3 regions of the Pseudomonas sp. GW821-FHT04D07 genome follow, and region 1 is predicted to be linked to each of the others. Evidence: predicted binding sites of a transcription regulator. Region 1 holds the regulator's gene; each other region holds the start of a gene.

Evidence for each region. The regulator FliA, encoded in region 1, starts transcription of late flagellar genes. The targets are predictions, from matches to a motif close to CTAAAGTTTNNNNNNNNNNNGCCGNTAA.
Region 2: AC07T0_RS09870 (methyl-accepting chemotaxis protein) is a predicted target of FliA. The motif match lies at 6,653-6,680, and genes of this name have one in related genera.
Region 3: AC07T0_RS08940 (methyl-accepting chemotaxis protein) is a predicted target of FliA. The motif match lies at 7,033-7,060, and genes of this name have one in related genera.

What each region holds. Positions count from the first base shown of each region.
Region 1 covers NZ_JBWKTH010000001.1:646,962-656,796, forward strand. Annotated here, with positions in the region: gene flhF (flagellar biosynthesis GTPase FlhF) at 1-875, shown strand, start outside; gene fleN (flagellar synthesis regulator FleN) at 997-1,830, shown strand; gene fliA (RNA polymerase sigma factor FliA) at 1,827-2,567, shown strand; gene AC07T0_RS03070 (chemotaxis response regulator CheY) at 2,740-3,111, shown strand; gene AC07T0_RS03075 (protein phosphatase CheZ) at 3,134-3,922, shown strand; gene AC07T0_RS03080 (chemotaxis protein CheA) at 3,937-6,207, shown strand; gene AC07T0_RS03085 (protein-glutamate methylesterase/protein-glutamine glutaminase) at 6,260-7,405, shown strand; gene AC07T0_RS03090 (flagellar motor protein) at 7,405-8,145, shown strand; gene motD (flagellar motor protein MotD) at 8,156-9,043, shown strand; gene AC07T0_RS03100 (ParA family protein) at 9,095-9,835, shown strand, end outside.
Region 2 covers NZ_JBWKTH010000005.1:253,387-263,221, reverse strand. Annotated here, with positions in the region: gene AC07T0_RS09900 (DUF899 domain-containing protein) at 1-730, opposite strand, end outside; gene AC07T0_RS09895 (helix-turn-helix domain-containing protein) at 853-2,073, shown strand; gene AC07T0_RS09890 (Vgb family protein) at 2,083-2,715, shown strand; gene AC07T0_RS09885 (MFS transporter) at 2,961-4,154, shown strand; gene AC07T0_RS09880 (DeoR/GlpR family DNA-binding transcription regulator) at 4,294-5,064, opposite strand; gene AC07T0_RS09875 (HAD family hydrolase) at 5,326-6,606, shown strand; gene AC07T0_RS09870 (methyl-accepting chemotaxis protein) at 6,824-8,446, shown strand; gene AC07T0_RS09865 (cyclic di-GMP phosphodiesterase) at 8,498-9,742, shown strand; gene AC07T0_RS09860 (LysR family transcriptional regulator) at 9,746-9,835, opposite strand, start outside.
Region 3 covers NZ_JBWKTH010000005.1:28,887-38,721, reverse strand. Annotated here, with positions in the region: gene AC07T0_RS08970 (MFS transporter) at 1-854, opposite strand, end outside; gene AC07T0_RS08965 (acyl-CoA dehydrogenase family protein) at 959-2,113, opposite strand; gene AC07T0_RS08960 (enoyl-CoA hydratase) at 2,451-3,236, shown strand; gene AC07T0_RS08955 (3-hydroxyacyl-CoA dehydrogenase) at 3,239-4,768, shown strand; gene AC07T0_RS08950 (CaiB/BaiF CoA transferase family protein) at 4,802-6,067, shown strand; gene AC07T0_RS08945 (IclR family transcriptional regulator) at 6,127-6,975, shown strand; gene AC07T0_RS08940 (methyl-accepting chemotaxis protein) at 7,145-9,130, shown strand; gene AC07T0_RS08935 (substrate-binding domain-containing protein) at 9,148-9,835, shown strand, end outside.

The sequences.
Region 1 (9,835 bases):
GCTCCCTGGCCTGGAACCAGTTGCAAGGCCGTCAGCCGCAGCAGGCCAACCTCTGGCGCCGTCTGCAGCGCATCGGCCTGTCCGGGCCGCTGTCGCGCGACCTGCTGGAACTGGTTACCGGGATCGACGAGCCACGCCAGGCCTGGCGCATGCTGCTGGCGCACCTGGCGCGGATGATTGTCACACCCGAGATCGAGCCACTGGAAGAGGGCGGTGTGATTGCCATGGTCGGTCCTGCCGGCATGGGCAAGACCACCACGCTGGCCAAGCTGGCGGCGCGCTACGTGCTCAAGTACGGCGCGCAGAACATCGCGCTGGTGAGCATGGACAGCTTCCGCATCGGCGCCCAGGAGCAGCTCAAGACCCTGGGGCGGATCCTCAATGTCTCGGTGACCCATGTCGACCCGGGCCAGTCCCTGGCCCAGGCCCTCGATCCGCTGCTGCGCAAACGCGTGGTGCTGATCGATACCGCCGGCCTGCAGGCCAGCGACCCGGCGTTGCGCATGCAACTGGAAAGCCTGGCCGGACGCGGGATCAAGGCGAAGAATTATCTGGTCCTGGCTACCACCAGCCAGAAACAGGTGCTGACGGCCGCCTACCACAGCTATAAACGCTGCGGGCTGGCCGGTTGCATCCTGACTAAACTGGATGAAACGGCGAGCCTCGGCGAAGTGCTGAGCCTGGCTATCAGTCACGAACTGCCCGTGGCCTATCTGACCGACGGGCCGCGTATTCCGGATGATCTGCACCTGCCACGCCGGCATCAACTGGTGTCCAGGGCGGTCAGTGTGCAAATGCAGGAAGAACCCAGCGAGGAAGCCATGGCCGATATGTTCGCTGATATCTACCACAGCCCGTCGAAGCGGGTGGGCTGAGATGAGTATTCAGACGTTGCAAATTACCTACATCGATGGTCTGCCACGCATTGTTCCGACAAGTGAACGCGCAGCCACTTATGTGGCCTTCCGTCTAAGCAAGACAAGGTAAGAAGAGAACATGGGCAGCATGCATCCCGTACAGGTGATCGCGGTGACCGGCGGCAAAGGTGGCGTCGGGAAGACCAACGTGTCAGTGAATTTGTCCCTGGCGCTGGCTGAGCTTGGCCGGCGCGTCATGCTGCTGGATGCGGATCTGGGGCTGGCGAATGTCGACGTCCTGCTCGGCCTGACCCCCAAACGCACCCTGGCCGACGTGGTCGAGGGCCGCTGCGAACTGCGCGACGTACTGTTGCAAGGTCCGGGCGGGATTCGCATCGTGCCGGCGGCCTCGGGGACCCAGAGCATGGTGCACCTGAGCCCGGCGCAGCATGCCGGCCTGATCCAGGCATTCAGCGATATCGGCGACAACCTCGATGTGCTGGTGATCGACACGGCCGCGGGTATTGGCGAGTCGGTGGTCAGCTTCGTCCGCGCGGCCCAGGAAGTGTTGCTGGTGGTCTGCGACGAGCCGACCTCGATCACCGACGCCTACGCCTTGATCAAACTGCTCAACCGCGACTACGGCATGAACCGCTTCCGCGTACTGGCCAACATGGCCCAGAGCCCGCAGGAAGGCCGCAACCTGTTCGCCAAGTTGACCAAGGTCACGGATCGTTTCCTGGATGTGGCCCTACAATACGTCGGCGCCGTTCCTTATGACGAGTGTGTCCGCAAGGCCGTGCAAAAGCAGCGCGCGGTCTATGAGGCATTTCCCCGTTCGAAATGCGCCTTGGCGTTCAAGGCAATCGCGCAGAAGGTCGACACCTGGCCGCTCCCTGCCAATCCTCGGGGGCACCTGGAGTTTTTCGTCGAGCGTCTGGTGCATCAAACGAGTGCGGGACCGGTTCTATGACTGCCAGTGGCTATCGCATGTATTCCAAGTCGTCACGTGACAGCCAGTATGAACTGATCGAGCGTTACGCACCTTTGGTCAAACGTATTGCCTATCACCTGCTGGCGCGACTGCCGGCCAGCGTTCAGGTCGAGGATCTGATCCAGGCCGGGATGATCGGTCTGCTGGAGGTCTCGACCAAGTACGACGCGAGCAAAGGTGCCAGTTTCGAGACCTATGCCGGCATCCGTATCCGCGGCGCGATGCTTGATGAAGTGCGCAAGGGTGACTGGGCACCGCGTTCGGTGCACCGCAATACACGCATGGTCAGTGACGCAATTCGTGCAATTGAAGCAAAAACCGGCCGTGACGCTAAAGATCACGAGGTTGCAGCCGAACTCCAATTGAGTCTCGACGATTATTACGGGATTTTGAACGATACCTTGGGCAGTCGCCTGTTCAGTTTCGACGACCTGTTGCAGGACGGCGAACATGAAGGGCTGCACGAGGACGGCGCGAGTGCTCATCTCGAACCGTCGCGCGATCTGGAAGATGAACGCTTCCAGGCGGCGCTGGCGGATGCGATTGCCAATTTGCCGGAGCGTGAGCGACTGGTGTTGGCGCTGTACTACGACGAAGAGCTGAACCTCAAGGAAATTGGTGAGGTGCTGGGGGTCAGCGAATCGCGAGTCAGCCAGTTACACAGCCAGTGCGCGGCCCGCTTGCGGGGGCGTTTGGGGGAGTGGCGAGCGCGTTGAAGGCAGTGCGGGAACACTGCGAACGAGACCGACATGGCGTTTGACGCCCTGTGGGAGACTCGGCCGGATGAGGTTTCCATGCAGTCGTTGAGTGCTGTGCCGAATTGATTGAACAGCGCGTCCAGGTGCTGAACGCGTTTAAGACTGCTTGGAGGTCGAATTGGACAAGAACATGAAAATCCTCATCGTTGACGATTTTTCAACGATGCGGCGGATCATCAAGAACCTGTTGCGTGACCTCGGGTTCACCAACACGGTTGAGGCGGACGACGGTACTACCGCGATTCCCGTCCTCAACAGCGGTAGCATCGACTTTCTGGTCACTGACTGGAACATGCCCGGCATGACCGGCATCGATCTGCTGCGCCACGTGCGTGCCGATGAAAAGCTCAAGCACCTGCCGGTGTTGATGGTCACGGCCGAAGCCAAGCGCGAGCAGATCATCGAAGCTGCCCAGGCCGGTGTAAACGGCTATGTGGTCAAACCATTCACGGCCCAGGCGTTGAAAGAGAAGATCGAGAAAATCTTCGAACGCATCGGCTGATGAAGTCCACCACGGGGGCGCTATGGAGCACAACGAATCTTCACTGGGTGATTTTGAACTAACCCTGAAAAAACATGCCCGCGAACTGGTCGACAGCCTTGAAAAAGGTCGATTTGGCGACGCGGTGCAAATGATCCATGAGCTGAATCAGACCCGTGACCGTGGCCTGTACCTGGAAGTCGGCAAGCTCACCCGCGAATTGCACAGCGCTATTGTCAACTTCCAGATCGACCCGCATATGCCGCAGGCCGAGGAAGTCTCGCAGATCACCGACGCCACCGAGCGCCTGTCCTATGTGGTCAGGCTGACGGAAGCCGCGGCCAACCGCACCATGGACCTGGTGGAGAGTGCGACCCCGAGGGTCACTGGCCTGAACGTGGAGGCCAAGGCCTTGGGCGCTGACTGGAGCCGTTTCATGCGGCGCGAAGTCGGTGCCCAGGAGTTTCGCGAGTTGGCGCGGCGGGTCGAGACGTTCCTGTCCCGCAGCGAGCAGGAAACCCGCGCGGTGTCGAGCGAGCTGAACGATATTCTGCTGGCCCAGGATTACCAGGACCTTACCGGTCAGGTGATCAAGCGCGTGACCCAAATGGTCACCGAAGTGGAAAGCAACCTGCTCAAACTGGTGCTGATGGCCAGCCAGGTCGACCGTTTTGCCGGTATCGAGCATGATCACGATGCCATCCTTGCCGAAAAAGATCCGCAAAATGAGTTGGCCAAGGGTGTAGGTCCGCAGATTCATGCCGATAAACGTGAAGACGTTATGTCCGGTCAGGACGATGTCGACGATTTGCTTTCCAGTCTTGGATTCTAGGAGCACCCAAACACATGAGCTTCGGCGCCGATGAAGAGATCCTTCAGGATTTTCTGGTTGAGGCCGGCGAGATTCTGGAGCAACTGTCCGAACAACTGGTCGAGCTGGAAAGCCGGCCTGATGATGCGGACCTGCTCAATGCAATCTTTCGCGGTTTTCACACTGTAAAAGGGGGCGCCGGCTTCCTCCAGCTCAACGAGCTGGTGGAGTGCTGTCACATCGCCGAGAACGTGTTCGACATCCTGCGCAAGGGTGAGCGACGTGTCGACTCGGAGCTGATGGACGTGGTCCTGGAAGCGCTGGATGCGGTGAACGGCATGTTCAGCGAAGTGCGCGAACGTGGCCCGATCACTGCGGCAACCCCGGAACTGCTGGCGGCCTTGGCGCGTCTGGCGGAACCGGCGGCTGCCGAAGTCGTGGCCGCGCCGGTGGCCGAGGCCGTGGTGCCTGAAGCGGTCGCTGAAAGCGAGTCTGGTGACATCACCGACAATGAATTCGAATTGCTGCTCGACTCCCTGAACAGCGTCAAGGCCGCAGCCGAGGCACCAAAAGCCATGGCCGTGGGTGCGGCGCCGGGCGAGGCTGGCGGCGATGAAATCACTGATGCCGAGTTCGAATCGCTGCTCGACCAGTTGCACGGCAAGGGCCAGTTCGCCCCGGATGCGGTCGCGGCACCGACTTCGCCGGCAGCCCCAGCTGCCGCCAGCGGTGCGCCGGAAAGTACCGATATTACCGACGACGAATTCGAAGCTTTGCTGGACCAGTTGCATGGCAAGGGGTCGTTCAAGGTCGAAGCGCTCGATACCACCGCGGCTTCGGCCCAGGCGGCTGAAAGTACAGGCGCCGCCAGCGGTGACCTGATCACCGACCAGGAATTCGAATCGCTGCTCGACGAGTTGCATGGCAAGGGCAAATTCACCGAAGTGGCCGCGACCACGGCGGTGGCTACGCCGGTGGCGGCCAAACCGGCCGCTGCTGCCGCGCCTGCCGCCAAGGCACCTGCTCCGGCAGCGGCGACGCCAGCCCCGGCCAAGGCCGCGCCGGCACCGGCACCGGCTCCGGCCCGCGCGCCGGCACCTGCCGCCGCCGCTGGTGACAAGCCGGCCGCCAGCGAAGCGGAAACCACCGTGCGGGTCGATACCGCGCGCCTGGACGAGATCATGAACATGGTCGGCGAACTGGTGCTGGTGCGTAACCGCCTGGTGCGCCTGGGCTTGAACAGTGGCGATGAGGCCATGTCCAAGGCCGTGTCCAACCTCGACGTGGTGACCGCCGACCTGCAGACCGCGGTGATGAAAACCCGCATGCAGCCGATCAAGAAAGTTTTCGGCCGCTTCCCGCGCCTGGTTCGCGACCTGGCCCGGCAGTTGAAGAAAGAGATCAACCTGGAACTGGTGGGCGAAGAGACCGACCTCGACAAGAACCTGGTGGAGGCCCTGGCCGACCCGCTGGTCCACTTGGTGCGCAACTCGGTCGACCACGGTATCGAAGAACCGGCCGACCGCGAGGCCATGGGCAAGTCCCGCAGCGGTCGGGTGATCCTCTCCGCCGAGCAGGAAGGCGACCACATCCTGCTGTCGATCTCCGATGACGGCAAGGGCATGGACGCCGACGTGCTGCGCAGCATCGCGGTGAAGAAGGGCCTGATGGACAAGGATGCGGCCGATCGCCTGAGCGAGACCGACTGCTTCAACCTGATCTTTGCCCCGGGTTTCTCGACCAAGACCGAGATTTCCGACGTGTCCGGGCGTGGCGTGGGCATGGATGTGGTGAAAACCAAGATCGCCCAGCTCAACGGCACCATCAACATCTACTCGACCAAGGGCAAGGGCTCGAAGATCGTCATCAAGGTCCCGTTGACCCTGGCGATCATGCCGACCCTGATGGTCATGCTCGGCAACCAGGCCTTTGCCTTCCCGCTGGTCAACGTCAACGAGATCTTCCACCTCGACCTGTCGCGCACCAACGTGGTCGACGGCCAGGAAGTGGTGATTGTCCGCGACAAGGCCCTGCCGCTGTTCTACCTCAAGCGCTGGCTGGTCAGCTCGGCCGCTCACGAAGAGCAGCGCGAAGGCCATGTGGTGATCCTTTCAGTGGGCACCCAGCGGATCGGCTTCGTCGTCGATCAGTTGGTCGGCCAGGAAGAAGTGGTCATCAAACCGCTGGGCAAGATGCTGCAGGGGACTCCGGGTATGTCGGGCGCCACCATTACCGGTGACGGTCGCATTGCCTTGATTCTCGACGTGCCGAGCATGCTCAAGCGTTACGCCGCACGGCGTATTTGATTCTGGACCGGCGGCGGCGCTTAAGTCCGCCGCCGTGCCTAACGGAGTGTTTATGGTAGTCAAGGTCCTGGTGGTGGATGATTCGGGGTTTTTCCGCCGCCGCGTCTCGGAAATCCTTTCGGCGGATCCGAGCATCCAGGTCGTCGGTACGGCGACCAACGGTAAAGAAGCCATCGATCAGGCCCTGGCCCTCAAGCCGGACGTGATCACCATGGACTACGAGATGCCGATGATGGACGGCATCACGGCGGTGCGGCATATCATGCAGCGCTGCCCGACTCCGGTATTGATGTTCTCGTCCCTGACCCACGAAGGCGCCCGAGTGACCCTCGATGCGCTGGACGCCGGGGCCGTGGATTTCCTGCCGAAGAATTTCGAAGACATCTCGCGCAATCCCGAGAAGGTCAAGCAACTGTTGTGCGAGAAGGTTCACAGCATCTCGCGCAGTAACCGTCGCTTCAGCAGTGTTCCCGCCGCCGCGCCGTCTCCGGCCGTTACGCCGACACCGGCGTCCGGCAGCTATGGCAGCCCGGCTCCGGCGCCCGTGCGGACCACCCCGGTGGCCAGTCGTGCCCCGGCCCCGGCCCCGGCCCCGACACAGGCTTCGGTATCGACTTCCGGGGCACCGAAGCGCAAAGCCTACAAGCTGGTCGCCATCGGTACGTCCACCGGTGGTCCGGTGGCCTTGCAACGGGTCCTGACCCAGTTGCCGGCCAGCTTCCCGGCGCCCATCGTGTTGATCCAGCACATGCCGGCGGCCTTCACCAAGGCCTTTGCCGAACGTCTGGACAAGCTCTGCCAGATCAATGTCAAGGAAGCCGAGGATGGTGACATCCTGCGTCCCGGCCTGGCCTTGCTCGCGCCAGGTGGCAAGCAGATGATGATCGACGGGCGCGGCGCGGTGAAAATCCTGCCGGGTGATGAGCGTCTGAACTACAAGCCCTGTGTGGATATCACCTTCGGTTCCGCGGCCAAGTCCTATGGCGACAAAGTTCTGGCGGTGGTGCTCACCGGCATGGGCGCCGACGGCCGCGAAGGTGCGCGTCTGCTCAAGCAGGGTGGCAGTGCGATCTGGGCCCAGGACGAAGCCAGTTGCGTGATCTACGGCATGCCCATGGCCATCGTCAAAGCTGAGCTGGCCGATGCGGTCTACAGTCTGGATGAAATCGGCAAGCATCTGGTCGAGGCCTGCCTCTGATGGATGTGTTGAGCCTTATCGGGATTATCCTGGCGTTTGTCGCCATCATTGGTGGCAATTTCCTCGAAGGGGGTCACCTTGGGGCCCTGGCCAACGGTCCGGCGGCCTTGATCGTGCTGGGTGGGACCATCGGCGCGGCCTTGCTGCAATCGCCGATGAGTGCATTCAAGCGTGCCATGCAGATTCTCGCCTGGATCCTCTTTCCGCCGCGCATCGACCTGCCCGCCGGCGTCGAGCGGGTGGTCAACTGGAGCCTGACGGCGCGCAAGGAGGGCCTGCTGGGCCTGGAAGGCGTCGCCGAGGCCGAGCCCGACACCTACTCGCGCAAAGGCCTGCAACTGCTGGTCGATGGCGCCGAGCCGGAAGCCATTCGCAGCATTCTGGAGGTGGATTTCTACACCCAGGAAAGCCGTGATATCGAGGCCGCCAAGGTCTTCGAAAGCATGGGCGGCTATGCGCCGACCATCGGCATCATCGGTGCGGTGATGGGCCTGATTCACGTGATGGGTAACCTCGGCGACCCCTCGCAACTGGGGAGCGGCATTGCCGTGGCCTTCGTCGCCACCATCTACGGCGTGGCCAGTGCCAACCTGGTGCTGCTGCCGGTGGCGAGCAAGCTCAAGTCGATTGCCTTGCGCCAGTCACGTTACCGGGAAATGCTCCTCGAAGGCATCCTGTCGATTGCCGAGGGGGAGAACCCGCGCTCCATTGAATTGAAGCTGCAAGGCTTCATGGACTGATGGAGTAGACATGGCCAGACGTCGCCAACACGAAGAGCATGTGAATCACGAGCGCTGGCTGGTTTCCTACGCCGACTTCATCACGCTGCTGTTCGCCTTTTTCGTGGTCATGTACTCGATTTCCTCGATCAATGAAGGCAAGTACAAGGTGATCTCCCAGGCGCTGGTCGGGGTGTTCAGCGACGTCGATCGCAGCCTCAAGCCGATTCCCATCGGTGACGAACGCCCGGTGACGGTCAAGCCGGCCGACCCGTTGATCAAGGACAGCGAACAGACCGACGCGGCCTTCGGCCAGGGCGCCAAGGATCCGCTGAAGAGCATCGCCGACGATATCAGCGCGGCGTTCGGCGACTTGATCAGCTCCAACCAGATGACCGTGCGTGGCAACGAACTGTGGGTCGAGATCGAACTCAACTCCAGCCTGCTGTTCGGCAGCGGTGATGCGATGCCCAGCGACATGGCGTTCAACATCATCGACAAGGTGGCGAAGATCCTCAAACCCTTCGACAACCCGATCCATGTCGAAGGCTTTACCGACGACCAACCGATTCGTACCGCGCAATACCCCACCAACTGGGAGCTGTCCTCGGCCCGCTCGGCGAGTATCGTACGGATGATGGCCATGGATGGGGTCAACCCCGGTCGCCTGGCCTCGGTGGGTTATGGCGAGTTCCAGCCGGTGGCCAACAATGCCACCGCCGAAGGCCGGGCGCGCAACCGGCGGGTGGTGCTGGTGGTGTCGCGTAACCTCGACGTGCGTCGCAGCCTGACGGGGACTGGCACCGCCAATGCAAAACCGGACGCGGCCTTGAAGCGTGCTGGCACACAAACTGCACCGCCAGCGATAAAGCAAGCGGTACGCGAGAACGCCGTCAAATCTCCGGCACCTGCTCTATAACTTGGCGCTATTTCTCGGCCGGCTTGATGCCGGTCGGGAGGAATACACTGAATGAGAGTCTGGGCAGTAGCCAATCAAAAGGGTGGCGTCGGTAAGACCACTTCCTCCATCGCTTTAGCCGGATTGCTGGCCGAGGCGGGCAAGCGCGTGGTCGTGGTCGACCTCGACCCCCACGGCTCGATGACCAGCTATTTCGGTTATGACCCCGATACCCTGGAACACAGCAATTTTGACCTGTTCCAGCATCGGGGCACGGTGCCCACGGGCTTGCCCGGCCAATTGCTGTTGTCCACCAGCGACGAACGGATTTCCCTGCTGCCGTCGAGTACCGCCCTGGCGACCCTCGAGCGCCTTTCGCCGGGCCAGAGCGGCCTGGGCCTGGTGATCGCCAAGAGCTTGGCGCAGTTGTGGCAGGACTTCGATTACGCGGTGATCGACAGCCCGCCATTGCTCGGCGTGTTGATGGTCAATGCCCTGGCGGCGAGCCAGCAGTTGGTGGTGCCGGTGCAGACCGAGCACCTGGCGGTCAAGGGCCTGGAGCGGATGGTCAACACCCTGGCGATGATCAACCGTTCGCGCAAGCAGGCCTTGCCCTACACCATCGTGCCGACCCTGTTCGACCGCCGGACCCAGGCCTCCATGGGCACCTTGCGGGTCTTGCGCGACAAGTTCCCGGAGACCATCTGGGAAGGCTATATTCCGGTCGACACGCGCCTGCGCGATGCCAGCCGCGCCGGTGTGACACCGTCGCAGTTCGACGGCAAGAGCCGTGGCGTGCTGGCCTATCGAGCC
Region 2 (9,835 bases), on a different contig from region 1:
GGTCGAGCCATTGATACATGCCCCAGATACCATCCACCCCACGCGCATAGGCGGAGTAGGTATGGTAGACCTCGCCTTTTTCGAGCACGAAGGCACTGATGCCGGGCCGGTCACGGGTGTAGGTGGCAATGTCGGTGCCGGTCGTCGCGGCGATCCGCGCAATCGGACTTTCGCTGCCCTGCAACTGCCATTCCTGGACGGTCTGGCCTCTCTGGGGACCCGCCAAGGGCGCCTCGCGCAGATAGTTATAGACGATGCCGCCCTCGCGCTGCTGCTCTTCGCTGAACCAGACGTTGAAGTCGCTGTTGAAATCGCTGCCGAACGAGCTGGCCCAGTCAAAGCTCCAGCCCATGCGTTGCTTGAACGCTTGCAGCTTGGCCAGCGGTGCCCGCGAGATGGCGGTGAAGGCGACATCATGGTGCTCGAGATGGACAACGACACCATTGAAACCATCGGCGATCGAGGAACAGGACGGGCAGCCGGCACTGTAATCGGGCCCGAACATGAAGTGATAGACGAGCAGTTGCGAGCGGCCCTTGAACAGTTCCTGCAACGAGACGCTGCCCGCCGGGGTGTCGAAGCGGTAGGCCTTGTCGATCCGTACCCAGGGCAGGGCCTGACGTCGCAGGGCCAGGGCGTCGCCACGTCGGGTCAGTTCTTTTTCATCCGCCAGCAGTTCGAGTCGCGCCGCCAGCCATTCTTCGCGGGTGCCTATCTTCTGTGTGCTCATCATGGTTCTCCATTTGCCATTGCTCGTCGTACCATCGGTCGTGCGAGCAGTTACCGGGTGGTTGTGAGCAGACTAAGGCGGGCCCAGCGGATGGTGGGAGTGACAAGTTTGACGGGATGTCCATGGACGCGCTGATCAGCGCCGCGGCGCGCTTGCTTGCGCGCGGTGATGTCCTCGGCGCCTTGAAGCGGGTCGCCCTGCGCGACGACGGGCCCGCGCTTGCGCTGCGCGGTATTGCCATGGCGCAATTGGGCGAACGGGTTCGCGCCAGGGCCCTGCTCAAGCTCGCCGCCCGTGCCTTCGGTTCGCAAGAGGTGGTGGCGAGGGCGCGCTGCGTCGTCGCCGAAGCCGAGATCGCACTGGTCTCGCGTGACCTGGCCTGGCCGGCCAAGACCCTGGCGAGTGCGCGGGCGGTGCTTGAGGAGCATGGCGACCATTTGAATGCCGCGCATGCCCGGCACCTGGAAATCCGGCTGCTGCTCTTGACCGGCCATCTTGACGAGGCCGCAGGTCTGCTGGGCGAGCTTGAACCGACATTGCTGCCCCCACCATTGAGGACCGCTTACGAGTTGGCCAGCGCCGGGATCGCTATCCGGCGCTTGCAGACGGGCGCGGCGCGCGCCGCGCTGCAGCGGGCGGAAAATGCCGCGCATGAGGCGGGGATTCATGCGCTCGCCGCCGAAGTCGAAAGCGCCGCCCAGGTGCTGAGCAGGCCAGCGGCACGCCTGATCACGCGGGGCGAGGAGCGCTTGATAGGGCTGGAGGAAGTCGAGCAACTGTTTGCCTCGGCGGCGCTGGTGGTGGATGCCTGCCGCTACACGGTGGGTGAGGGCAATGCGCGGGTATCGCTGACGACGCGGCCGGTCTTGTTCGTGTTGCTCCGTGCCCTTGCCGAGAACTGGCCAGGCGCTGTCTCGCGGCAGACCCTTATCGCCCGGGCATTCCGCGGCAAGGAGGCCGACGAATCGCAGCGGGTCCGGCTACGGGTCGAAATCGGCCGGCTGCGGGGCGAGATTCGTCCATTCGCACAGGTGAGGGCGACCGGCGAGGGCTTTGTGCTCACGTTGCGACAGGCCCAGGCGCTGGTCATCCTGGCGCCGCCGGTCGAGGAGCGGCATGGCGGCGTGCTCGCGCTTTTAGCCGATGGCGAATCCTGGTCGAGCTCGGCCCTGGCGATCGCCCTGGGGACAAGCCCGCGCACGGTGCAGCGGGCGCTCGATGCCCTGGCGGCGACAGGCAAGGTGCAAGGCTTCGGCCGCGGACCGGCACGCCGCTGGGCGCTTGCATCCGTACCGGGATTCCCGTCAGTCTTGTTACTCCCAGGTCCGCTGACCAGCGGCTAGACTGAGCTCATGAAAAACTCTCAAGCTGAAATTCTTCGTGAATATGGGCCTTTTCCAGGCGCCGACTCGGTGGCTGGCGTGACTTATGACGGCCAGCATGTCTGGTTTGCCTCGGGCGACAGGCTCAACGCCCTCGACCCGGAAACCGGGGAGGTGGTGCGTTCGATCGAGGTTGCCGCACAGGCCGGAACCGCCTTCGATGGCCAGTACCTGTACCAGATTGGCGAAGGTCGTATCCGCAAGATCGATCCAAAGAGCGGTGAGCTGCTCTCGACCATCCCGGCCCCCGGCAATGGCGGCGACTCCGGGCTGGCCTGGGCCGAAGGGACGCTGTGGGTCGGGCAGTATCAGGGCCGCCGGATCCATCAGGTCGATCCCGAAACCGGGGCCGTTCTGCGCATTATCGAATCGAACCGCTTCGTCACGGGGGTTACCTGGGTCGATGGCGAGCTTTGGCATGGTACTTGGGAAGACGACAAGAGCGATGTCCGGCGGCTCAATCCGCAAACCGGCGCGCTGCTGGAACGCATCGATATGCCCGCTGGCATGGGGGTGTCGGGGCTTGAGTCGGATGGTGAAAATCGGTTTTTTTGCGGTGGCGGGAATAGCGGCAGGATCCGCGCGGTCCGCCGCCCCAGGTAAGCCGGCAGACCTGCTGCGCTTATCCGGACGCCATCGCCGGCAAGCCGGCTGCCACCGCTCCGTGTATCACCGCACACCATCGTGGTGCCCGAAACTGGGTTGCAACGGGTGCTGCGATCCATTTTTTTCGAGCTGTCTCTGCTCGGAAAAACGTACAAGCTTTTCTATCTTTACTCCGCGATTTCGCTAGCTAACCGTACGCCGGGCAGTGCTAAAAAGCACACTGAACAACGCCTGGAAAAAACATGACATCCTCCTCACTCCCTCGTTCCCACTCAGGATTTGGCGCTTTCTGCATGGCCAGTTTCCTGCTTTCGGTCGCTTACGGCTCAACCTTCCTGCTGGCCTTGCTGGTCAAGTCCTTTGGCGGCAACGAACATGATGCCGGGCAGGTCATTGCCACCGCGATGCTCAGCACCCTGGCCGCAGTCGTCGGCTCGGGGCATCTGATGAATCGCTGGGGCGCCGCGCGCTGTGTCGCCTTCGCCGCCGGCTGCCTGGCCTGTGCTTCGCTGGGTTTTGCGCTGGTTCCGGGGCTGGGGGGCGCGCTGATGTCTTGCGCTCTGGTGCTGGGCCTGGGCTGGGGGATTTTCTACACCCTGGGACCGATCATGGTCACGGCAATGGTCGAACCGGCGCGGCGCACCCACTGCTTTGCCTTGCTCTCGGGCAGCATGTTGAGCGGTATCGGCAGCGGGCCGATCAGCGGCAAGCTCGCCGGTTACTTCGGCTTGCCGATCCAGACGGCATTCTTCTGCGCCGCCGCCACCGCGATACTCGGCGGGCTGTATTTCTGGCACCTGGGTGGTCGCGACCAGACGGGCGCCACTAACCGGCCGGTCATCAAGATCAGCGTGGCGTCAGCCGTTCAGGTGCTGCGCTCCAGGTCCGTGTTCTCGATCCTGATGGTCGGGCTGGGCGGTGCGATCTTCGGTGGTCTGGGCAGCTTTCAAACCAGCTATGCGGCCAGCCTCGGACTCGACTATTCGCTGTTTTTCCTCTGTTTCATGGGCGCCGCCATCGCCTGTCGGCTGCTGATTGCCGGTTGGGTGGTCAAGCGTAACCCCTTTGCCGCCTCCAGCGTATTGACCACGCTGATGCTGCTGGCGGTACTCGGTTTCGGCCAATGGGTGCACGACAGCCTGAGCTACGGCGCCATGGCGGCTTTGCTGGGTATCGGCTACGGCCTGAACTATTCGGTGATCAACGGGCTGGCGGCCAATGAAGCGCCGCCGGGGCTGACCGCACAGGCGCTGCTGCTGTTCAGCCTGGCCTATTTCCTCGGGGTTTTTGGTTTCCCCTTCGTAGCTGGCAAGCTGATCGCCGATGGCGGCGTGCACGGCATGCTGTTCAGTACCCTGCTGATTGCCGCGCTGGTGTGGATCATCAGCCTTGGCCGCTGGCTGGGGGATTCGGCGCTTTCAGGCATACGCGAATGAACGGGCGGTGCAAAATTCGTCAGCGCTATCGCCAGCAAGTTCCGCCGCGTTGGTCTCTCACCACCCGTCTAATCGTGACACCAGACACAAGCCGGCTTGCTGCCGATAGCGATTCTGGATGCCCCGACGACCCGGGGTATCAAGCCAGGATAATCTCCTTGAACCTGACTTTCAGTGCGTCGAACGCGGCTTCGTCGCTGGCCCGCTGATTGGTCACCAGCACGTCGATGCGCTCCGCTGGGCAGAAACTGACACGGCTCTGCACGCCCAGTTTGCTGTAGTCGGCCAGGATCACCACCCGTTCGGTGTGCTCGACCATGGCCCGGGCCACTTCGCTTTCGCGGTGGTCGTAGTTGCTGGCGCCCTGATGGACGTCCACCCCCACCGGTGAGAGCAGTGCCAGATCAGCGCGGTAGCGGCCGATTTCCGCCACCGTGGTAGCGCCCACCGTGGCCGGTGCGCGATCGCCAAGGGTGCCGCCGAGGACGATCACTTCGTTGTGCTGGCTACCCGGCGCGCTGCCGCCGCGCAGTTGCAGCGCGACGTTGAACGAGTTGGTGATCACGGTCAGCCCGCCCAGCTTGGCCAACTCCTGGGCAAAAATTTCAGTGGTGGTGCCGGCGTCGATAAAGATCGTCTGGCCATGGGCGAGCAGGCCGACCGCGGCGCGGGCCAGGTCACGCTTGAACTTGACGTTGATATGGACGCGCTCGGCAATCGGCGCCTCGTCCTCGACGTTGATCGCACCGCCGTGGATGCGTTTCAACTCGCCCAGGGTTTCCAGCGCCACCAGGTCGCGCCGCACGGTCTCGCGGGAAACATTCAGTTCCGTGACAATGCGGTCGGTGGTCACACGCTGCAAGGTCGCCAGCAGTGCACGAATCCGCTGGTAACGCTCTTCTTGCCACATACCTCATGTCCTTACTGTTGGGATCGCTATCCGAGCACGCATTGTGGAAGACGGGACAGCGCTGTCAAGTTCGGTCGCCCATCACTGTCGGTGAGAAAGTGTCGATGTGCCATAAATGTGTAATATTGTGGCATTGTTGTATTTATATGTATTTGGCGCTAGCCTCGTCGCCGGGCGGCCCGTCCCCTGCGCCCTTGTCTTGAAACACGCTCTCGCCGTCGCCCCGTTTGCGACCATTCTTCTAATTCCAGGAGTTATGCCATGCAGCGTCGCCAGTTTCTGAATACCCTTGCCGCCGTTTCCGTTGTCAGTCCCTTGTTGTTGAGTGGCCGCCTTGCCGAGGCCTCCACCGCCAAGGCCACGCCGAGCGCACTGGACCCGGCGCGCTGGTCGCCGTTGAACCAGAAGCGCCTGCAGGCGGTGCTCGACCAGCATGGCCTGAAGAGTGCGTCCTACCACCCGGACAAACGCCCGTACGCGGTGTTCGACTGGGACAACACCTGCATCATGAACGACTGCGAAGAGGCGCTGCTGGTCTACCAGATGAACCACTTGCAGTACAAACTCAACCCCGACGAGTTTGCCGCCGTGCTGCGCCAGGACGTGCCGAACGGTGCGTTTATGAAGGACTACCTGACGGTCGACGGCAAGCCAGTGAACATGGAAGACATCGCCGCCGACGTCGAAGCCGACTACCGCTGGTTGCACGCCAACTACCAGGGCCTGGCCGGCAGCAAGAGCCTGGAGGAAATCCAGGCCACCGATCAGTTCAAGGACTTCTTCACCAAGCTCTACTTCATGTATGACGCGATCTGCGACAGCTACCCGGTGGAGATCGGCTACAAGTGGATCATCTACTTCTACAAGAACATGAGCACCGCCGAGTTGCAGGCGATGGCCGAGGCCTCCAACAACCATGACCTGGGTGATGGCCTGCGCAAGGTCAGGTACGAGAGCCCGCGCAGCTTGCCGGGCAAGGCCGGGGTGGTCGCCGATACGCACTTCCACGGCATCCGTATCCACGAGGAAATCCGTGGCCTGATGCACACGCTGCGAGCCAACGGCATCGACGTCTATATCAGCACCGCGTCCATCGATGACGTGGTCCGGGTGTTCGCTGGCCATCCCAACTACGGTTATGGCGTACCGCCGGAAAACGTGATCGGCCTGCGCCTGGCGATGAAAGACGGCAAGTACGACAGCAGCTACCTGCCGGGCTGGCACTTCAACTACGGCCCGGGCAAGACCGTCGGGATCAAGAACGTGCTGGTGGCGAAGAAGGGCTATGGCCCGGTGCTGGTGGCTGGCGACAGCGACGGCGATGCCTGGATGTTGCGTGACTTCAAGGACACCGCCGTGGGCGTGATTGTCAACCGCATGAAAAAGGGCGAGATCGGTGCCGACAGCCAGAAGGCCGCCGAGCAGTTGGGCAAGGCGGACGCCCGTTTCGTCCTGCAGGGGCGCGACGAACAGACCGGCCTGATGATTCCGGATGAGAAGTCGATCAAGTACGGCAAGACCGAGCGCAAGCTGCTGGCGTAAGTCTGTCGGCTCGCGGGTGGCGCCAGGCTGCCCGTGAGTCGCGGTAATAAAGGTTTTCGCCCAAAGGCCTGTTGATACAACTGGCACGTCATATCGAGCGCCAGCCAAGGTGACCCGAACGCTGAAACCGCTCCTTTGCAAGGGACGTACTACACTGCTGGAGTGATTGGCGTCCCCGCAAGCGAACGTTCACGCAGCCTGGCCTCGGAGTGGTTTCATGAAGACAAGGAACATCAGGTTGACCCTCAGATCGGCCCTCGCTTTCGGGCTGATCTGCCTGTTGCTGATCAGCCTCGGAGTGACCTCGCTGTATCGGATGAAAGAAATCCACGACGCGTCTCTGAGGCTGCAAACGGACTGGCTGCCGAGTGTGCGTCAGGCCGGTCGCATTCAAGATGCGGGGCAACTCTACCGGCTCGATGCCCGTCGCTTTGTCATGGATGAAGAGCGCCAAAGCAAAAGCTCCCTGGACAAACTGCAGGCGCTGAAAGTCGTCCTGAGCCAGGAAACCGAAAAATATGCTTCGCGGGTTTCCAGTCCCGAAGAAAAACAGCTTTATGATCAGGTGATCAGTGATGTGCGCAATTACCAGGACCTGATCGATCGACTGGTGAGCATGAGTTCGGCCGCATCCTTCGAGAGCATGACCCACTTCATTCGTGACACCACCAGTGACGCGGCGAAGAAGTTGCAAGCTTCGATTCAAGCGCTGATCCGCCTCAACGAGGAGGGGGCCGAGCATTCGGGGCAGCTGTCAAACACCAGCTATGACAGCGCGCTCTTGCTGACACTGATATTCATGGTGCTGGCCCTGGTGATCAGTTGTGCCGTGGCGCTGCTGTTTACCCGCAGTATCGCGCAGCCGATCAATGCCCTGCGTCTGTCGATGCAGAAGATCGCCGACGGTGACCTGAAGAGCAAGGTGGAGGTCAGCGGGCGGGATGAAATCACCGACCTGCAGACGGTCGCCGCCGCCATGCGTTCGAGTCTCAAGAACACCATCGAACATATCTCCGACTCGTCCCGACAGCTGGCCTCGGCGGCTGAGCAGATGAGCGCGATTACCCATGAGTCGACGAAGGGTATTCAAAAGCAGAGCGTTGAAACCGACCAGGCCGCCACCGCGGTCAACCAGATGACCGCCGCGGTCGAGGAAGTGGCCAGAAATGCCGTTGCGGCTTCACAGTCCACCCAGGCCTCGGAAAGCTCGGCACGGATCGTCCAGGATCGAGTCGATGAAACCATCGGCTCCATTGAGCGCTTGAGCAGCCGTGTCGAACAGACCAAAACCGATATAGAAGGTCTGGCCGGACAGGCCCTGCATATTGCCAAGGTGCTCGACGTGATTGGCGCCATCGCCGAGCAGACCAACCTGCTGGCGTTGAACGCCGCCATCGAAGCCGCCCGGGCTGGCGAGCAGGGCCGTGGCTTTGCGGTGGTCGCGGACGAGGTACGTGCCCTGGCCCATCGGACCCAGCAGTCGACCCAGGAAATCGAGCAGATGGTCAAGGGTATCCAGCTCGACTCGAAGAAGGCCGTGGAGTCGATGAACCACAGCAGCGAAGAAACCCGGGTGACCCGTTCACTGGCCCACGAGACGGGCCTGGCAATCAAGGAGGTGACCCTGTCGATCTCGCATATCAATGAAAAGAACCTGCTGATCGCCACGGCTTCCGAGCAACAGGCGCAGGTGTCCAGGTCAGTTGACCGTAACCTGATGAGTATTCGTGATCTTTCCATTCAAAGCTCGTCGGCCGCCAGCCAGACGTCGATCGCCAGTGGCGAGCTGTCGAAACTGGCGGGAAGCCTGAATCACCTGATCGCGCGGTTTTCGCTGTAGCCGGACCTCCAGCGAGGTGCTCCAGCGTGATAAGAAACCAGGATGTTCGTCATGCTAAGACAGATACAGGTGAGCGAGCTTCGTGTCGGTATGTATGTGCAATCCTTTTGCGGCTCCTGGATGGATCACCCATTCTGGCGCAGTCACTTTCTGCTCGATAACGAAGAGGATCTGCAGAAGATCCGTAGCTCCGGCCTCGCCGCGCTCTGGATAGATACCAGCAAGGGGCTGGATCTCCAGGCCCAGGAGCTGGCTTCGGCGGCGGCATCGGCGCTCGAACCGCTGGTCATTCCTGCACAGGAGCGTCCACGCAATCGCCCGCGGATCGCCATGAGCGATGAAGTGATCCACGCATTGAGCTTGTGCGCGCGGACCAAGGTCGCGGTGCTGAGCCTGTTCAGCGATCTGCGAATGGGCCGGGCGGTTGATCCCGAGCAGGTTACCCAACTGATCGCCGATATCTCGGATTCGCTGATCCGTCACCCCGATGCATTGATCAGCCTGGCCCGGCTCAAGACCAGTGATGAGTACACCTATATGCATTCAGTGGCGGTATGCGCGCTGATGATGAGCCTGGCCTACCGCCTGAACCTGCCCGCAGGCCTGGTGAAAGAAGCCGGTATGGCGGGCATCCTGCATGAAGTGGGCAAGATGATGCTGCCGGCGCAGTTGCTCAATAAAACCTTGCCGCTCACGGAGGCCGAGTTCGAGAGCCTGCGCCGACATCCCGAGATCGGCGCGAAGCTGCTGCTCGACACCCGTCATTTCAGTCCGCGGGTGGTGGATGTCTGCCTGCATCATCACGAGAGAGTCGATGGCAGCGGTTATCCGCACAAGCTCTGCGGGACGCAGATCAGCCTGTTTTCGCGGATGGCCGCGGTGTGTGACAGCTATGACTCGGTGACCTCCGAGCGACATGGCAAGCAGGCCTGGACGGCGGCCGAGGCGATTCGGAAAATGGCCGATTGGAAAGGTCAGTTCGATGAGCAGGTCTTCCATGCCTTTGTCCGCTGCATCGGAATCTATCCGGTGGGTGCCCTGGTGCTGTTGCACAGCGGTCGTCTGGGGATCGTCATGGAGCAGCATGAGCAGTCATTGCTGACGCCCCGGGTGAAGGTGTTTTACTCCTCGAAACTGCGCATGCCCATCGCCCAGAGTGTCATCGATCTTGCCGTTGCCAGCGAACAGGACTCGATCACCAGCCTGGAGTCGGTCAATAAGTGGGGGTTCAAGCACCTGGACGAGCTGTGGTCGGGCATTTCCATTGGCAAGCAGTCGATCTTCAATACCGCCTAGCGCTCAGGCCGTTGCGCCCACCGCCAGTGCCTTGACCAGGAACTCGATAAAGGCCCGGGTCTTCTGCGGCACCCGGCGCGACGAGGGGTAGAC
Region 3 (9,835 bases), on a different contig from region 1:
TATGTCCCGACCAGGTAAGCGGTCATGGCTTTGAAGTTCAGGCCCATTTCCGTTTCGAGGTAGGAGGGCAGCCAGTTGTTGACGCCGTAGTAGCCAAATTGCAGGAAACCCGCCGTCAGTGCCCAGAGTGTGAACATCCTGCGCGCCTTGGCGTCGGCAAGGATTTGCTTGAAGACACCTTGCGCCGGGACACGTTTACCGGGGCCGGATACGCCATGATCGCGGCTCGACTTACTGGCCCTGGCCGCAACCCACGCCGCCGGTTCAGGGACCAGCCGCTGCATCAGGATCGCCAGGATCACTGGAACGATTGCCACGTAGAACAGGCATCTCCAGCCATAGTCAGGTAACAGCCATCCAGCCAACAAGGTCGCAACGATGTAGCCCACCGACCAACCGGCTTGCAGCGTGCCCAGCACGGTGGTGCGATAACGTGTGGGAACGTATTCGGCCATCAGCGTATTACACGCGACGTACAGCGCGCCCAACCCAAGGGAGGCGACAAATCGGGCAATGGCGAATTGCGCATAGCTGTGGGTGAGCCCCAGCAGCGCCGTACCCAGCGAGAACAGGGTGATGGTCCAGACCACCGTACGCACACGTCCGAACTTGTCACAGGCCCAGCCGCCGTAAATACCGCCCAATGCCATGCCCGCCAGTGTCACGCTACCCAGGCTGCCGGCCTGGACGTTGGTCAGGCCGAACTCGGCTTTCAGACTGGTCAGGCTATAGGACAGCAGCATCAGGTCGGCGCCATCGATCAGCAGGCCGAGAAAACAGAATACGAAAACGATGATCCAGGTATTACTACGCTCAAGCGCTGCCGCACGCGCCGGGTATGCCGTGTTGTCCATTCGGGGTGACCTATTGTAGTTATTTGAAAGGCACTCTCGCGGCCTGGACCAGGCGAGAGCTAAACGAATGAGTGTGCTCGGTGCCTATCCTTGACTCGCTCGGGTCAGGAAGATGCCTCGCGGATCATGTTGCGGGCGATGACGATCTGCTGGATTTGCGTGGTGCCTTCATAGATGCGGAACAAGCGTACATCCCGGTAGAAACGCTCGATCGCGTACTCGCTGACATACCCCGCGCCGCCATGGATTTGCACGCAGCGGTCGGCGACCCGGCCGCACATTTCAGTGGCAAACATCTTCGAACAGGAAGCCTCGGTGCTGACGTTAAGGCCTTCGTCACGCTTGCGAGCGGCATCAAGCACCATGCATTTCGCCGCGTAAATCTCCGCCTTGCTGTCGGCCAGCATCGCCTGAATCAACTGGAACTCAGCGATGGGTTGACCAAACTGTTTGCGCTCAAGGGCGTATTGCAGCGCATCGGCGAGCATTCGTTCCGCGGCGCCAACGCTTAAAGCCGCAATATGAAGCCGCCCTTTATCCAGGACCTTCATGGCGGTCTTGAAGCCGACGCCCTCTACACCACCTATCAGTTGGCTGGCTGGAACCCGCACATCTTCGAAGATCACATCGCAGGTATGGGCGCCTTTCTGGCCCATCTTGTGATCGGGTTTACCCAACGACAGCCCCGCTGTTTCCCGCTCGACAATAAAGGCGCTGATACCGCCGGCGCCTTTGATTTCCGTGCTGGTCCTGGCCATCACCGTGTAGATACCGGCTTCCGGGGCATTGGTGATAAAACGCTTGGTGCCACGGATCACGTAATAATCGCCGTCGCGTACCGCGAAGGTCTTCAGCGAAGCGGCATCCGATCCTGCATCCGGCTCAGTGAGACAGAAGGAGGAAAGCAGTTCACCGCTGGCAAGCCTTGGCAGATAGTCATTTTTCTGCTCGTCGGTACCGTCGAGCAGAATGCCAATCGAGCCAATCCCATTGTTGGTTCCGATGTAGGAACGAAATGCTGGAGAGGTGCGTCCCAGCTCGAAGGCAATGGAGACTTCTTCCTCCATGGTTACTCCCAGGCCACCGTACTCCTCAGGAATGGTCAGGCCGAAAAGCCCCATCTCACGCATCTGATCGACGATATCGGCCGGTATGGAATCCGTTTCTTCAACCTCGGTTTCTCGTGGAATCAACTCCCCGCTGACAAAAGCGCTGATCGAGTCCAGCAGGATTTGAAGGGTTTCCGCATCGCGGATCATATGCACTCCTCGGGCTCTGGGGCCCGCTTGCCCAACCATTGTGGTTTTGTCCAGAAATGACCCGCGTAACCGCAGTGCCAACCATTGGCCCCGGCTCGCGTCGCTCACCTGTTGCTCAAAAGGTTAAGGCTGAAGCGCGAAGAAAATCAACATAATAAAATTAGATTCCGCACAGCGGTATTTTACAGTCATGTAAACGCTCCGGAACGGACGCTGTTCGTCGCTTCGACGCGGCCGTTTTTCCAGTTACAGGTTTACACGATGGAGTTTTTCGCCCTATTATTTTATTAATCAGTATCAAATACCGCACTGCGAAATAAATCCAATAGGAGCAGGCATGAACACACCAGAGGACGCTCTCGTCCAGGTTGAACGGACACAAAACGGCGTCGCCGTTGTGCGGATCCATCGGCCGGAGTCAAAAAATGCGCTGAATGGGGCGGTTCGCGAGCAGTTGGCGTTGCACTTCAGCGAGTTGGGGCGCGATACCGAGGTTCGCGTCATTGTCCTCACCGGAAGCCCCAGCTGTTTCGTTGCCGGGGCGGATATTCGGGAGTTTGCATCGGCGGGCCCGATCGACATGTATCTGCGCCACACGGAGCGTTTGTGGGAAGCCATCAGCCGTTGTCCCAAGCCTGTGATCGCTGCGGTGAACGGCTTTGCGCTTGGCGGCGGATGTGAGCTTGCCATGCACTGCGACATCATCGTCGCCGGTGAGTCCGCCAGTTTTGCCCAGCCAGAGGTAAAACTCGGCTTGATGCCCGGGGCGGGTGGTACGCAGCGCTTGATTCGCGCCGTTGGAAAATTCCAGGCCATGCGCATCGCCTTGACCGGTTGCCTGGTGAAGGCACCTGAGGCCTTGGCCATGGGCCTGATCAGCGAGCTGGTGAGCGACGAACAAACGCTTCCTCGGGCGATGGAACTGGCGACACAGATCGCCGCGCTGCCACCGTTGGCGGTGGCTCAAATCAAGGAAGTCATGTTGGCCGGCGCCGACCTGTCCCTGGAGAGCGCGCTGACCCTGGAGCGCAAGGCCTTTCAATTGCTGTTTGCGTCCAGGGATCAAAAAGAAGGCGCCTCGGCGTTCCTGGAAAAACGCAAAGCTGAGTTTGTTGGAGCATGAGCATGACGCAAACCCTTCAATCAATGGCCGTCGTCGGCACCGGCGTGATGGGGGCGGGGATTGCCCAGATCGCCGTGCAAGCCGGCCTGCAAGTCGCGCTCTTCGATGCTCGCTCCGGTGCGGCCGCTGCCGCACGCGTGCAACTGGGTGAAACCTTTGAGCAGTTGGTCGGCAAGGGCAAGATCAGTCAGGCGGATGCGACTGCGGCAATGAGCCGGCTGCGTGTCGAGACGGAACTGGTCGCACTCGCCGACTGCGACCTGGTGATTGAAGCCATTATCGAGAAGCTCGACGCCAAGCAAAATCTGCTCAGAGAGCTGGAGACGGTCGTGACGGCAAAGTGCATCCTCGCGACCAACACCTCGTCGTTATCGGTCACCCGTATTGCCAGTGCCTGCCAGCATCCGGAGCGGGTGGCTGGCTTCCACTTCTTCAATCCGGTCCCCTTGATGAAAGTGGTCGAGGTCATCGACGGCCTGGCAACCGACCCGCATATCGGCGACAGGTTGCAGGCACTGGCCACACAGATGGGGCATCGCGGCATTCGTGCCAAGGACACACCTGGCTTCATCATCAACCATGCCGGTCGTGCGTACGGTACCGAGGCGTTGCAGATGCTGAAGGAGGGTGTCGCGGCGCCCGCTGATATCGATCGCATCCTGCGCGAGGGCATGGGCTTTCGAATGGGGCCGTTCGAGCTGTTCGACCTGACCGCCCTGGATGTGTCCCACCCGGTCATTGAGTCGATCTACGGCCAGTTTTATGAGGATCCTCGCTATCGTCCTTCGGCGCAGATGCAGCGGATGCTCGAGGCTGGCTTTGTCGGACGAAAAGTCGGCCGTGGCTTCTATCGTTATGCAAACGGCCAGCTTGCCCAGCCGCGGCCCCGTCAAGAGGTTCCCGCCGTACAGACCATCCCGCCCATTTGGCTGGGGACAGAAACAGAAGAGGACAGAGTCGCGTTGGTGAGCCTGCTGAATCAGCTGGGCGCCGAGGTTGAGTTCGCGGTTCGGCCGTCAGCCCATGCGCTCTGCCTGCTCGCGCCTTACGGTATTGATGCGGCCCAGGCTTCGCTGCAGTTCGATACCGATCCCACTCGCACGTTATGCATCGACCTGTTGGTCGACCTGAAACGACACAGGACGCTGATGCCAACGACCGCAACGGCACCCAGCGTCCTGGCCGCCGGGCACTCATTGTTGGCCAGAGACGGGGTAGGGGTGACAGTCATTCAAGACAGTGTCGGCTTCGTGGCACAGCGGGTCATGGCCATGATCGTCAACCTGGCGGGGGAAATTGTTCAACAGCAAATCACCACGGTCGACGACCTGGAGGAGGGTGTTCGTCGCGGTCTGGGCTATCCACTGGGCCCTTTGACCTGGGGTGATGAGCTGGGCGCCAAGCGAGTGCTACATATCCTCAAGCGGATGGCCGATCTCACCGCGGACCCGCGTTACCGCCCAGGGCTCTGGCTGCGTCGACGAGCCGGGCTTGGTCTGTCTTTGCGGACTCCCGAGCCATCGGTTGGTTGATACTCGATTAAAAATAATTAAAGGGTGAGTGAAATGGGTGCTTTGACGGGTTATCGGGTTCTAGATTTAAGCCGGGTCCTGGCCGGCCCCTGGTGCGGCCAGGTCCTGGCTGATCTGGGCGCCGAGGTCATCAAGATAGAACGGCCGAGGGTCGGCGACGACACCAGAGGCTGGGGACCGCCCTGGATGCCGGATGAAGCGGGGGAGTCGACCCAGGAGTCGTCCTATTATCAATCGACCAACCGCGGCAAGCTTTCAGTGGCCCTCGACCTGTCTTCCGCTGAAGGGCAGGCATTGATTCGAGCGCTGGTCACTGACTGCGATGTGTTGATCGAGAACTACAAGGCCGGCTCGCTGGCCAAATACGGGCTTGATTACCAGACCTTGTCCGAGATCAATCCGCGCCTTGTCTACTGTTCGGTCACCGGTTTTGGCCAGACCGGGCCGCGGGCCAGCGAGCCGGGCTATGACTTCATTATCCAGGGGCTGGGTGGGCTGATGAGTATCACCGGCGAACGTGATGACCTGCCGGGTGGCGGGGCCCAAAAGGTTGGCGTGGCCTTTTCCGATCTGATGACCGGGCTTTACTCCACTGTCGCCATCCAGGCTGCCCTGTTGAGCCGGCATCAAACCGGGCTGGGCCAGTACATCGACATGGCGTTGCTGGACGTGCAGATCGCCACGCTGTGCAATCAAAGCCAGAACTACCTGGCCTCGGGCAAACCGCCAGGCCGGTACGGCAATGCCCACGCCAATATCGTTCCGTACCAGGTCTTCAAGGCCAGCGATGGCGACTTCATCATCGCCTGCGGTAATGACACCCAGTTCGTTGACCTGTGCAACGCCATTGGCTTGCCGGAGTTGCCCGAGGATCCTCGGTTTACCCGCAATTCAAGCCGCGTAAACAACCGACAGGCCATCGTTGGCATGCTTTCCGAGCACTTCCTGCAAGGCACGGCACAAGGCTGGGTGACCCGGATTCACGCCAAGGGGGTGCCCGTCGGGGCAATCAACGACATTGCAACGGCGTTGGCCGAACCACAGGTCAAGGCCCGCGATATGCTGGTGACCATCCCTCATCCGCGCAAGGCCGATTTCGTTACCGTGGGCAGCCCCATGAAGTTCTCCCGCACACCGGTTGAATACCTGCGCCCGGCGCCGATGCTCGGCGAGCACACGGACAGTGTCTTGAGCCAGCGCTTGGGGTTGAGCGCCGCGCAGCTCGCGGAACTCAAGGGCCTCGGCGTTATCGAGCAGTTAAGCGGCCAGGGCATTGAAGAGTTGACGGCCTCGTGCTGACATTGCTTATTTCCGCACTGCGGAATATATTTTCGCAATATTATTTAAGGCGTTAGTCCATGAAAAAGCCCTCGGAATCGGTCGATCAAATTGATCGTCAGCGCACAAACGAGGCCAGCCATGGCGTCTCGCTCGATTTCGTCGAGGAGGAGGGCAAGGATCGTAATTTCATTACCGCGTTGGCCCGAGGCATTGAGGTCCTACGCTGTTTTGGCCCGGGCGCGCATGTGCTGGGCAACCAGGACCTGGCGGCTCGAACAGGGCTGCCCAAACCCACTGTGACGCGGCTGACCCACACCCTGTGCAAGCTGGGCTGCCTGAAGCCGGTTCCCCACTCGACGAAATTCCAGCTGGATATTGGCGTCCTGGCGCTGGGCTATGGAATGTTGTCGAACCTGTCTATCCGGGCAGTGGCTCATCCTTTGATGCAGAGCCTGGCCAATTATGCGGGTGCCGCCGTGGCAATGGCAGCTCGTGACCGGATGCAGATGGTTTACCTGGACGTGGTGCAGGGCGAAGCCAACCTGACCATGCGCCGGCAAATCGGTAGTTACCTTCCACTGCATTTGAGCTCGGCGGGGAGGGCATGCCTGGCGGCCATGCCGGACAGCGAACGTGACTTCATCCTCGATCATATTCGTGAACGCAACAGCGCCGAATGGCTGACGATCCGCCGTGGCCTGGAGCAATGCTTCAAGGATTACGCCGATTACGGCTACTGCCTGTCACTGGGTGAGTGGACAAAGGATGTCAACTCCGTCGCCGTGCCGCTGATACATAGCGAGTACGGCATCCTGGCGTTCAACTGTGGCGGCCCGAGCTTTATTTTGCCGCGGGACAAGCTGGAGGATGATATTGGGCCTAGGCTCAAGCACATGGTCAGTAATATCCAGGCTGCGACTCTCTAAGCCTGGCAGGGTGCCGCCGTACTTCCTGTTGCCGTACTCAGCGTCAACAGGCGGAGCCTAAAGTTGACCATTGCCACGCCGATAAGATTTCAGGTCACCAAGAAACCGCCAAGATTCGTGCTCTCCGCCACTCGTGCTTGAGTCCGTACTAAAAATAAAGAGGATAGCCATGACCATTCTTCAGCGAGTGATTGGCGGATTCGCCCTGTTGTTGGTGGTGTTGCTCACCATGGTAGGCATCAGCTATCAAAGTACCCATTCGATCAGCGAACGCTTGACTATCATCACCGGCCAATCCGCGCCGTTGAGCCGGGCGGCCAGCGAGCTTTACGTTCATATCCTCAGGGCCAATCAGGCACTGTTGGCGATTCTTATCAGCAACGACCCCAAGCAGATCAACGACGGCAGGCAGCCGTTCAACGACAGCCTGGTGCGCTTTACTCAATTGCTCGAGAGTATTCCGACCTACATCGGCGATCACCCGCGGCTACGCGACAACCTTGCTCAACAACGCCAACTCAGTTCGGCTTATGTCGAACAGGCACAGAACCTGATGGAGACCCATCGCCAATATGTGGCGCAAGTTGCCCAGACCCACGAGTTGCAAGGTTACAGCAGCAGCCAGGGAGTCCAACTGACCAGCTATCTGCGCGATTATATCGCCCGTGAGCGCAGTGCCGGTGCCGATGAACACCTGGCCGCAGCGGAGAAGCTGTTGCTGGAAGTCAACAAATCCTACGACAGTCTGGCCGCCCACGCCGCCAAGCCGGATATCGTGTCGTTGCAGCGTCTGCTTAACCTGCAAGACGAGGTTATTAACTCGCGGGTTCAGGCGTTTTTGGACGTTGACCCTCGGGTAGGGCGCATCGTCGCGGTCATGGTCAATCGTTTGCTCAACGACCTGACCGGCAGTGATGGGCTGTACCGTGCCTTTCAGCAGGAAGCCACCCTGGCCGACCATGTTCTCGAACAACGCCAGGCGACGGAAACCCGTCTGCAGGCCACTCTGGATAAGATCGGCGAATTCGGTAGCCAGTCTCTTGACGTGGCCAGCGCGGCGAAGAGTGATGCCGACGCCACCATCAGCAATAGCCTCAGCCTGCTGTTGATCGTCTGCGTGCTGGCGGTGTTGGCTGCTTTGGTGATCGGTACGTGGGTGGCCTTCAGCTTGCGTCGACCGTTGGCAGCCTTTCGCGAGGTGTTGAAGCAGCTTACCCGGGGTGACATGCGGGTGCGCTTCGATGTCAGCCGCAAAGATGAATTCGGTGAACTCGGCGGTTACCTCAACGAACTGACTCAGTCCTTGCAGACCACCTTCCGTGAGCTGATTGGCTCCGCCGATAGCCTGGCCCAGTCCGCGAGCGATAACGCGGTGGTCAGTGAGCAGACCACGCGGGTAGTGGATGAACAGAAAGATCGTCTGCATTCCGCCGCTTCGGCGATGACCGAGATGGAGAGTACCGTCGAAGAAGTCGCCCGGCGGGCACAGGACACACGTAGCGCGGTGGACGACACCAGCGAACTGACTCACAAGGTGCAGCAGCGAGTGGCCGAGACGATCATCAACATTCGCCAGCAGGCCGAGCAGGTGAACAAGGCTTCGGCGGTCACCGACGAACTGCAGAAATATGGCCAGAACATCGACAGTATCGTCGATGCGATTCGCACCATTGCCGAGCAGACCAACCTGTTGGCGCTCAACGCCGCCATTGAAGCGGCCCGTGCCGGAGAGCAAGGCAGGGGCTTTGCGGTGGTGGCTGACGAAGTGCGTTCACTGGCCAGCCGCACCCAGGCTTCGACCAGCGAAATCCAGGAAATGATCGGTCAGATGCAGGGCAAGATTCATTCCGCCGTGCAAGTGATGAACGAAAGCCAGGTGCAATCCAACAACTGCGTAACGTTGGCCTCTGGCGCCGATGAGTTGCTGGTGGCGATGGGCGAGGCGGTGGGCACCATCCGTGACATGAACATTCAGATCGCTGCCGCCACCGAGGAACAGAGCGCCACGGTGCAAGAAACCAGCCGCATGGTCACCCAGATCAACGACTCCGCCCAACAGGCCGCCGAGGGGGCCGAGCGTACGGCAAGCAGCAGCCAGGGCCTGTCGGACATGGCCAAGGTGCAGCGTGAACTGCTCCATCATTTCAGCGTATGACGCCGGGGAGACCGAACATGAAACAGTGGTTGACGCTTGCCTTGGGTATCAGTTTCCTTACTGCCGGTTTGGCCCAGGCCGCTACGCCGCTGTTGGGCGTGGCCATGGCCAAATACGATGACAACTTCCAGACCATCCTGCGCAATGGCGTGCAGAAACACGCCGCCGTTCTGGATACCGATATCTTCATGGAGGATGGTCATGACAGTGCCGAGTTGCAGATGCGCCAGTTTCGTAATCTGGTCAATTCCAAGGTGGACGCCATAGTGGTCGCGATGGTCAATGCCAAGAGCGCCCCTGAAATGCTGCGTTTGGCCAGTGCGGCGAAAATCCCGCTGGTGTTCGTAAACCGCAACCCGGCCCCCGATAAGTGGCCGGCACAGACGGCATTCGTCGGATCCGATGAGCTGGAGTCGGGCACACTGCAAATGGAAGAGTTGGCCCGCCGCGCCAACTACAAGGGCAATGTGGTGATCCTGGTGGGGGACCCAAGCAACAAATCCTCGTTGATGCGCACCGAAGACGTGGAAAAGGTCGTCGCCAAATACCCGAACATGAAAGTGGTGCAGAAGAAGGTCGGTAACTGGGAGCGTAGCCAGGCGGCCGCCATTGTCATCGATTGGGTCAAGGCGGGCGTAGACTTTTCGATCATCGCTGCCAATAACGATGAGATGGCCATTGGCGCGATCATGGGTCTGGAAAAGG